2 linked regions of the Aromatoleum aromaticum EbN1 genome follow. The protein of the gene in region 2 binds, or shares a complex with, the protein of the main gene of each other region. Links are inferred from orthologs where the notes say so. Each region holds a gene or a part of one and is shown on either strand. Other genes may lie near its edges.

The links. The genes of interacting proteins can lie anywhere in the genome.
Region 1: the proteins of tsaB (region 2) and tsaD are in contact, whole or in part, in a solved structure (PDB 4WQ4), measured with the Escherichia coli proteins. The link is inferred for Aromatoleum aromaticum EbN1 from one-to-one orthologs.

What each region holds. Positions count from the first base shown.
Region 1 is NC_006513.1:2,585,781-2,590,173, forward strand. The notes cover bases 1-2,984. They hold tsaD (tRNA (adenosine(37)-N6)-threonylcarbamoyltransferase complex transferase subunit TsaD), read left to right. Parts: upstream 1-970; coding sequence 971-1,999; downstream 2,000-2,984. Other genes in these bases: dnaG (DNA primase), read right to left, coding at 1-31; EBN1_RS12305 (GatB/YqeY domain-containing protein), read right to left, coding at 69-515; rpsU (30S ribosomal protein S21), read right to left, coding at 610-822; plsY (glycerol-3-phosphate 1-O-acyltransferase PlsY), read right to left, coding at 2,058-2,651; EBN1_RS12325 (dihydroneopterin aldolase), read left to right, coding at 2,693-2,984. Outside these bases: more of EBN1_RS12325, read left to right, coding at 2,985-3,070; EBN1_RS12330 (H-NS histone family protein), read right to left, coding at 3,115-3,483; ybaK (Cys-tRNA(Pro) deacylase), read right to left, coding at 3,620-4,108; EBN1_RS12340 (methylated-DNA--[protein]-cysteine S-methyltransferase), read right to left, coding at 4,105-4,393.
Region 2 is NC_006513.1:3,847,963-3,852,239, reverse strand. Bases 1,455-4,208 are described here. They hold tsaB (tRNA (adenosine(37)-N6)-threonylcarbamoyltransferase complex dimerization subunit type 1 TsaB), read left to right. Parts: upstream 1,455-2,362; coding sequence 2,363-3,055; downstream 3,056-4,208. Other genes in these bases: EBN1_RS18380 (uracil-DNA glycosylase), read left to right, coding at 3,504-4,208; rimI (ribosomal protein S18-alanine N-acetyltransferase), read left to right, coding at 3,052-3,507; EBN1_RS18395 (hypothetical protein), read left to right, coding at 1,881-2,249; ompR (osmolarity response regulator transcription factor OmpR), read right to left, coding at 1,455-1,666. In the rest of the region: EBN1_RS18405 (ATP-binding protein), read right to left, coding at 1-972; more of ompR, read right to left, coding at 929-1,454; more of EBN1_RS18380, read left to right, coding at 4,209-4,277. UniProt on the Escherichia coli protein: Required for the formation of a threonylcarbamoyl group on adenosine at position 37 (t(6)A37) in tRNAs that read codons beginning with adenine.

The sequences.
Region 1 (4,393 bases), 1.3 Mb from region 2 along the record:
GCAGATCCTGAATGAACGACTGCGGAATCATGACCGGGCGCCTGCCCGCCCGCTGGGGCGGCAGGCAATCAGTTCGTCAGCCTCGCGCGCACCCGGCGCGACGCTTCAGTCATGTCGGCACGGCCCGCCAGGCGTGGCTTCAGCAGCGCCATCACGCGTCCCATGTCAGCAGGACCCGTGGCGCCGGATTCGCCGACGGCAGCGGCAATCGCCTCGTCGAGTTCGGCATCGGACAGCGGCTCGGGAAGATAGGCTGACAGCACCTCGATCTCGAAGCGCTCGCCGGCAGCCAGTTCGGGTCGATTTGCGGCTTCGTACTGGCTGGCTGCGTCGCGCCGTTGCTTGACCAGTTTTTCGACGGTGGCGGTGATCGCCGCATCGTCGAGTTCGACGCGCTCGTCGATCTCGCGCTGCTTGACTGCAGCGACCAGCAGACGGATCGCGGACAGGCGCGCGCTATCCTTTGCGCGCAGTGCCGCCTTCATGTCGTCCTGGATGCGTTCCTTGAGAGACATGATGTACTCCAGTTCGAAAATGCAAAAGCCACGCCGGGCACGAATCCTGTGACTCGTGCCCGGCGTGGTGCCGGCCGGCTGAACCGGTGACGGATCAGTACAGCTTCGGCGGCAGGGTCTGGCTACGCAGGCGCTTGTGGTTGCGCTTGACTGCGGCGGCCGACTTGCGCTTGCGTTCCGCGGTAGGCTTTTCGTAGAACTCGCGGGCGCGAAGCTCAGTCAGCAAACCGGTTTTTTCGATGGTGCGCTTGAAGCGGCGAATGGCGACTTCAAACGGCTCGTTTTCCTTGACGCGAATACCCGGCATTGCGAACGTCCTTGTGTGTCTTGTAGGCGGAAAAACGCGGATTATAACGACTGGCAGGCGCCAAGCCAAGCATAAACTTCGGCGGTGCATCACCGACGGGCCGTTAGAATAGGCGCCTTTGCGAACGTGCCGTCGAAATGGTGGGGTGATGAAAGTACTGGGAATCGAGACTTCGTGCGACGAAACGGGCGTGGCGATCTTCGACACGGCGGCCGGTTTGCTCGGGCATTGCGTCCACACGCAGATCGCGCTGCATGCCGCATACGGCGGCGTAGTCCCGGAGCTTGCGTCGCGCGATCACATCCGCCGCCTGCCGCTGCTGGTGAAGCAGACGCTGGATGCGGCTGGCTGCGAGCTGTCGCAACTCGATGCGATCGCCTACACGGCCGGCCCGGGACTTGCCGGTGCGCTGCTCGTCGGCGCGAGCTTCGCCGAGTCGCTGGGATTGGCGCTCGCTGTACCGGTTTTGCCCATTCATCATCTCGAAGGGCACCTGCTGTCCCCGCTGCTCGCCGCCGATCCGCCGGCGTTTCCGTTTGTCGCGTTGCTCGTGTCCGGCGGCCATACGCAGTTGATGAGGGTGACGGGAGTGGGGGAATACGCCCTGCTCGGAGAGTCGGTGGACGATGCGGCCGGAGAGGCATTCGACAAGACGGCGAAGCTCCTCGGGCTCGGCTATCCGGGCGGGCCGCAACTGGCCGCTTTGGCAGAGCGTGGACAAACGGGACGTTTCCGCCTGCCGCGTCCTATGCTGCGTTCGGGGGATCTTGATTTCAGCTTCAGCGGACTCAAGACGGCAGTCCTCAACGTCGTGTCGGCACCGACTTGGCGGGCCGAGGACGTGGCCGACCTGGCGGCGGACTTCCAGGCGGCAGTGGTCGAGGTGCTGTGCGCGAAGGCGCTGCGTGCGCTCGAGCAGACCGGGCTGGCCCGACTCGTCGTGGCCGGCGGGGTGGGAGCCAATCGCCACCTGCGCGAGCGACTCGATGCCTCGACGCGGCGCAAGGGCTGTCGGGTGTATTACCCGGAACCCGAACTGTGCACGGATAATGGCGCGATGATCGCATTCGCCGGCGCACTGCGTGCCGCTGCCGGGCAGCGCGGCGGCGAAACTCCGGCAGTGCGCGTGTTTCCTCGCTGGCCGTTGGCCGAACTGCATTCCCCCGTCCAGCCGTAAGCAAAAGGCGCCTCCGGCAGGCGCCAGGCGGCAGGTGCGCTGCGGACGCGCCGGGAGTTCAGCTCTTGCTTGCGCCAATCTTGCTTTCGGAGCCGTTCATCAGTTTTCGTATGTTCGGCGCGTGGCGCCACACCAGAATGCCGGCGATCAGCGCGAGCACGGCGACCGTCGGAGTGGCGCCCAGCAGAACGGCGCCGGAAATGGGCGTGATCACTGCAGCGGCCAGCGCCGCCGCCGAAGAATAGCGAGTGAGGACCGCCACCGCGAGCCATACGAAAAGCGCGCTGAGCGCGACCCAGGCATTGATTCCTGCAAGCACGCCCAGCGCGGTCGCAACGCCCTTGCCGCCGCGGAAGCGCAGGAACACGCTGAAGACATGGCCGAGAAACGCCGCCAACCCCGCCAACGCTGCTTCGACCGGGGAAAAACCCAGCTTCGCCGCGCCCCATACCGCGAGCCACCCCTTTGCGCAATCGCCGACCAAGGTCAGCAGCGCCGCAGCCTTGTTGCCGCTGCGCAGGACATTGGTTGCCCCGGGGTTGCCCGACCCGTAGCGGCGCGGGTCCGCAAGCCCGAACAGGCGGCTCGAAACGATGGCGAACGGTGTCGAGCCGAGTGCATACGCGGCGAGCAATAACAGGAGGAAATTCATTTTTTCACCTAGAATTGCCGGAATTCTAATCGGGAAACAACATGGATTTCATCTTCATCGAGGAGTTGCGGGTGCAGGCATGGGTGGGCATCTATCCCCGTGAAAAGGCGGCGCCCCAGCCGGTCGAGCTGAATCTGACTTTCGGCGTGCCGGATTCCGCGGCCGAAAATGACGACATTGCGGGGACGATCAACTACGCGGACGTGATCGAACGAATCCGGAAGGAATTGGCCGAGCGCCATTTCAATCTGATCGAGACGCTCGGAGAGTTCGTCGTGAAGCTGCTATTCGACGAATTCGGCGCACCGTGGGTCAAGATCCGCATCGCAAAGATCGGCGTGAAGAAAGGCGTGCGTCGCGTCGGTGTGTATATCCAGCGTGGACGCGAGGGGATTCCGCTCCCGGCCACCGCAATCTGAACGGAGGGGTCGTGACGCGCCCGTTCAACAGGCGCCACGACGGGTTATTTTTCGGCAGCGATCTCGAGTTCCGCGAGGGGCTTGTCCTGGGCAAGCCAGTCCACTACCCATTGCGGCTTCCTGCCGCGTCCGCTCCAGGTGATCGCAGGATTTTCCGGGTGACGATACTTGGCCGGAATCGGACTGTTTTTCTTCGTCGCGGGTTTGGCTTTCCGCGTGGCCGGGCTGCGCTTGTCGTCGCTCGCCGGGGCGCTGCCGATAAGGTCACTGAGCGACAGACCTTCGTCCGCCGCCATTTTCTGCATTTTCTTGATCAGTTCGCGGCGAGTGTTATCGCTGCGCCGGCGGATTTCCGTTTCCACCTTCGATTGCAGGCGTCGCAATTCAGTCAGCGACAAAGTGGGCAGGTCCATGATCTCTCCAGATATCGGGTTAGTTAGTTATGACGGCAATGGGTCGGGAATGAAATGCAAAAATCCATACTCATGGTCACTGCCAATTATTTTGCCATTAAATCCGGAGAATTAAAACGCTGTGGACGGGTGCGGGCTAGATTCCGGCGCTGACAAGCCGGGGTTGCAATACTCGCAGAATTTCCCGGGGAGATATCCCGAGCAGGAATCCTCGCCGGCCACCGTTGATATAGACGAGTGGAAGATCGACGATCGAGTTTTCCATGAATACCGGCAGGCGTTTTCGCGTGCCGAAAGGAGAAGTGCCGCCGACGAGATAACCTGAATGGCGATTTGCGACTTCCGGAGTGCAGGGCTCGATGCGTTTCCGGCCGGCTTGCCGTGCAAGTTCCTTCGTCGATACTTTTCGGTCGCCGTGCATCAATACGATCAACGGCGCGCCGCTTTCATCTTCCATTACCAGCGTCTTGACGATCGCATGTTCGTCGACGTCCAGTTCCCGGGCGGACACTTTTGTTCCGCCATGAGGTTCGTAGGCGTAGGAATGCGTGGTATAGGCCACGCGATGCTGCTTCAGGAAACGGGTGGCCGGCGTTTCCGGCGCGTGATGTTCGGTTCTGCTCACTGGTTTGCCTCGAAAGCGAGAAGCCAGTGCTTTGCGTCGATCAGGTAGCCTCCGGAGGCGCCGGCAAATCCGCCGATGCCGGTCGCGGACACGACGCGATGGCAGGGAATCACGAGGGGAAACGGGTTTGCCCGGCAGGCCTGGCCGACCGCTCGGGCGGCGCTGGCGAGCGCCTTCGAAAGATGTGCGTACTGCCGCGTCTCGCCGCGCGGGATTGCCGCGATCGCGTCCCATACTCGCCGCTGAAACAACGTGCCACGTGTCGCCAGGGGCAGGTCGAAGGGA
Region 2 (4,277 bases):
CTCCTGCGGTTCTCCGCGCCCGAAATCCAGGAACTGGCCGATGATCCGGTCCATCTCCTCGACGTCGGCCACCATCGCGGCGACTTCGGTTTCCGGTGCCCCCGACATTTCGACGCCAAGCCGCAGGCGCGCCAGCGGCGTACGCAGATCGTGGGAGACGCCGGCGAGAATCAGGGCGCGATCCGCGTCCGTGCGGGCGAGATCCCCTGCCATCTGGTTGAAGGCTTTCGCCACTGCGGCAATCTCTTGGGGGCCTGTTTCGGGCAGGTGTGGCGGCGTGCGACCGCTGCCGACGACGCGCGCCGAGCGGGCGAGATTGCGCAGCGGCACGCTGATCCGGGAAACGATCAGGTAGGCGCCGAGCAGCGCGACGAGGAGCGCACCGCCTCCCCACGTCAGCCATTCGATCGCCTCGGTCTGTTGCAGCCGCTCGGACGGCAGCATGACCCAGAAATCTTCCTTGTCTTCCGGGTGGAGCCTGAAGCTGATCCAGAAACCGTCGAGCGTTTTCCAGCGCGAGGCAAAGCGCGTGTGAGCGCCGAGCTGACGGCGAATCTCTTCGGTCAGCAGACGCATGGCGCGACTGTCCGGCAGCGGAAGGAGTTCGTCGGAAGGTTCGGCCGGGTAAATCCGGATCCCCTCGAGCGCTGCCAGGTCGATGAGCAATTCGGTGCGGCGCTCGACGTCGGCGTTGATCAGCGCGGTGCGCGTCAGGTTCACGACGCTCGTCGCCATCTGCGCAAGATCGCGTGCGCGCACCGGGTCCTCGAAATGGCGAAAAATCTGCGACCAGGCCACCAGCGCGAGCGTCAGCAGGAGGGCAATGAGCAGAAAAGTCTGCCACAGCAGCGTGCGCGGCGGAAGATCGTTCACCGCCTCGCTGAGGGTCTCACGGATGCCGGTCCACCCGGCGGGACGCGGAGGATGGTCAGCTCTCGCTTGCAGCTTTTGTATCATCGGGAACGAATACATAGCCGAAACCCCAGACAGTCTGGATGTAACGGGGTTTCGCCGGATCGTCCTCGACGAGCTTGCGCAGCCGGCTCACCTGCACGTCGATCGCCCGATCGAAAACGCCGTACTCCCGCCCGCGCGCGAGTTCCATCAGCTTGTCGCGCGACAGGGGTTGCCGGGGATGCTGGAGGAGCACCTTCAGCAGCGAGAATTCGCCCGTGGTGAGTGCAATCTCGTCCTCGTCACGCGTCAGCGAACGCACACCGAGATTGACGCGCACGCGCCCGAAGCTGACGATTTCATCCTCGCTCGTCGGGGCACCGGGCAGGCTCGGAGGCTGGCGGCGCATCACCGCGTGGATACGGGCCACCAGTTCGCGCGGGTTGAACGGCTTGGCAAGGTAGTCGTCGGCACCCATTTCGAGCCCGATGATGCGATCGACATCGTCTCCCTTTGCCGTGAGCATGATGATCGGCATGGCGTTTTCATCGGCGCGCAGGCGCCGGCAGATCGTCAGACCGTCCTCGCCGGGAAGCATCAGGTCGAGCACCATCAGGTCGAAATGCTCGCGATGCAGCGCCCGGTCCATCGACGGTGCGTCGACCACCGCCTTGACCGTGAAACCCTGCTCCTGCAGATATCTCGACAACAAATCCCGCAACCGCGCGTCGTCGTCGACGAGTAACACTCTATATCGGATTTTAGCGTTCATAAGTCGCATCCTATCCTTTGAACATTTGGCATGCTAGCGCTTCGGCGGCCCAGGCCGGGTACCGGAGTAACGCTTCGTAAGGCGGTGTGGAATAGGCAACACCCCGTTACAGCATGGTCCGAAACGCGCACGGACATCTCCCACGGCACGGGTAATTCCTAGTATTTTTCGGGTATGCAAAAGTCGCCCCGTGAAGAGGCTGGAGATCATCATCATGACACATCCGAGGTTGGCATCAGATCCCGCGACGTCGGGCGGCGAAGCGGGTGCTTCGGTCCGGATGCAAACGGGGCGTGGACAGGCACTGTCGATCCTCGCCATGGCCATGACATTCGGAGTGGGGGAGCCGGTGTTCGCGCAAACGGTGCCGGGAGTACTCGCGCAGCAGCCGCTGGCGACTCTGCAAAGCCCGGAGGACCTGCGCCACGCCGAACTCAGGCGCGCACTGATCAGCGGCGCAGACCTTCCCGTCACCGAGCACAAGCGGCCACGCATGTCCCAGGATGAACGCGAGGCGTTGAACCGGGAGTTGCGCGAGGCGATGCGTGGCGTCTATGAGAGCCGAAGAGCCGCTGCCCGCTAGACACTTCCCGGCGCTGTTTTTCCGCGGGTGCGCGGCGCCGGCTGATCGAAGCACCGTTTCCGTTCCACGCGCATTTCACTTGTCGGGCGCTGCTGCCGGTAAAATGCCGGCCTATGAAAATCCTCGCCATCGAGACCTCGTGTGAACGCGCGAGCGTCGCCCTGCTGGTCGACGACGACATCGTCGAACATCGCCTCGAAGGGCATGCCAATCATTCAGAGTATCTGCTGCCGACGCTTCGGGCGCTGCTCGGGAACGCCGGATTACCGATCGCCACGCTCGATGCGATCGCATTCGGCGCGGGACCCGGTGCCTTCACCGGGCTGAGGCTGGCGTGTGGGGTTGCGCAGGGTCTCGGGATGGGAGCCGGGATCGGGGTGGTGCCGATATGCAGCCTCGCGGCGCTGGCGTTGCAGGGCGAAGGGAGCACGGTTTTCGTCGCGACCGATGCCCGCATGGGGGAAGTGTATTCGGCGGCATACCGCGTGGACGGGGAACAGGCAATCGAGGTGCAGGTTCCCGCCTGCTCGCCGCCGCAACATCTGGCTTTGCCTGCCGGCGAACGGTGGTTTGGTGTCGGCTCGGCGTTCCGCGTTCATGAAGCCGGCATCCCGGCGTCTGTCACTGCCCGCTTGTCGGGCCGCAATCCGACGGCCGTTCCCCGCGCTGCGGATATTGCCCGGCTGGCGGCTGGCGAGGTCCGCGAAGGGCGGCTGCTGGCGCCCGAATACGCCGTCCCCCTGTATGTGCGCGACAAGGTAGCGCTGACGACGGCGGAACGTCTCGCACGGGGAGGGCGCGCTTGAACGCCGCAGTATCCGATTTCTCCCCGATGACCGATCGCGACCTCGACTGGGTCGTCGACCACGAAGCCGCACTGCATGCTTTCCCGTGGTCCCGGGGAAACTTCGCAGATTCGCTGGCGGCCGGCCACGGCGCATGGGTGATGCGCGTCGGCGGATCTCCGGTTGCGTATGCTGTCATGTTGGTGGTGCTGGACGAAGCGCATCTGCTCAACATCAGCGTGGCGCGCGAATTCCAGGGCGCGAGGCTCGGCACAGCGCTCCTGCGACATCTTTTTGCCGAAGCGCGGCGATGTGGTGCGTCGCAGTTCTTTCTCGAAGTGCGTCCCTCGAATTCCGCGGCGCTCGCGCTGTATCGATCGCACGGCTTTCAGCCGATCGGACGGCGCAAGGGCTACTACGCGCTGCGCGAGGGCGGTCGCGAGGACGCGATCGTGATGCGGCTCGAACTATGAACCAGCGTCGGGATGCGGTACTGCGCGAAATGGGCCTTGCACCGCTGTGGCGGTTGCGCGGAAGGTCGCAGGCGCTGCAGGCGGACGAGCCGGAGGCAGTGGCGGAAGAACCGGCTGCCGCGGGCCCGCCCGCGAGGGAATCCGGCGTCGTCTTCTCCGCACGAGAACCGCAGGCTTCGCATCGACCGCACCCGGACCCCGTTGCGGCCGCCCCTGCGGTTGACTCGCCGGACGAGCGCGCCCGGCGGATCGAAACCTTGGACTGGGAAGCGCTCGACGCCGACATCCGGGCGTGCACGGCCTGCCGCCTGTGCGAGCGGCGTCGCCAGGCAGTGCCGGGGGTCGGCGATCGCCAGGCCTCGTGGATGTTCGTCGGCGAGGGGCCCGGGGCGGAAGAAGACCAGCGCGGCGAACCGTTCGTCGGCGCTGCCGGCAAGCTCCTCGACGCGATGCTGGCGGCGATCGGGCTGAAACGGGGCGAAGGGGTATATATCGCGAATGCAGTCAAGTGCCGGCCGCCGCACAACCGCACACCGGGAAATGACGAGATCGAGGCCTGCGCACCCTATCTCGCCCGGCAGATCGCACTGCTGCAGCCGCGTCTGCTGGTTGCGCTGGGCCGTCCGGCAGCGCGCGCGCTGCTCGGGGTCGACGTGGCGATCGGGGCCGCGCGCGGACAGGTTTTCAGGTGCCGCGGGATGCCGGTGGTCGTGACCTACCACCCGGCCTACCTGCTGCGCAATCAGCGGGACAAGGCGAAAGTCTGGGAA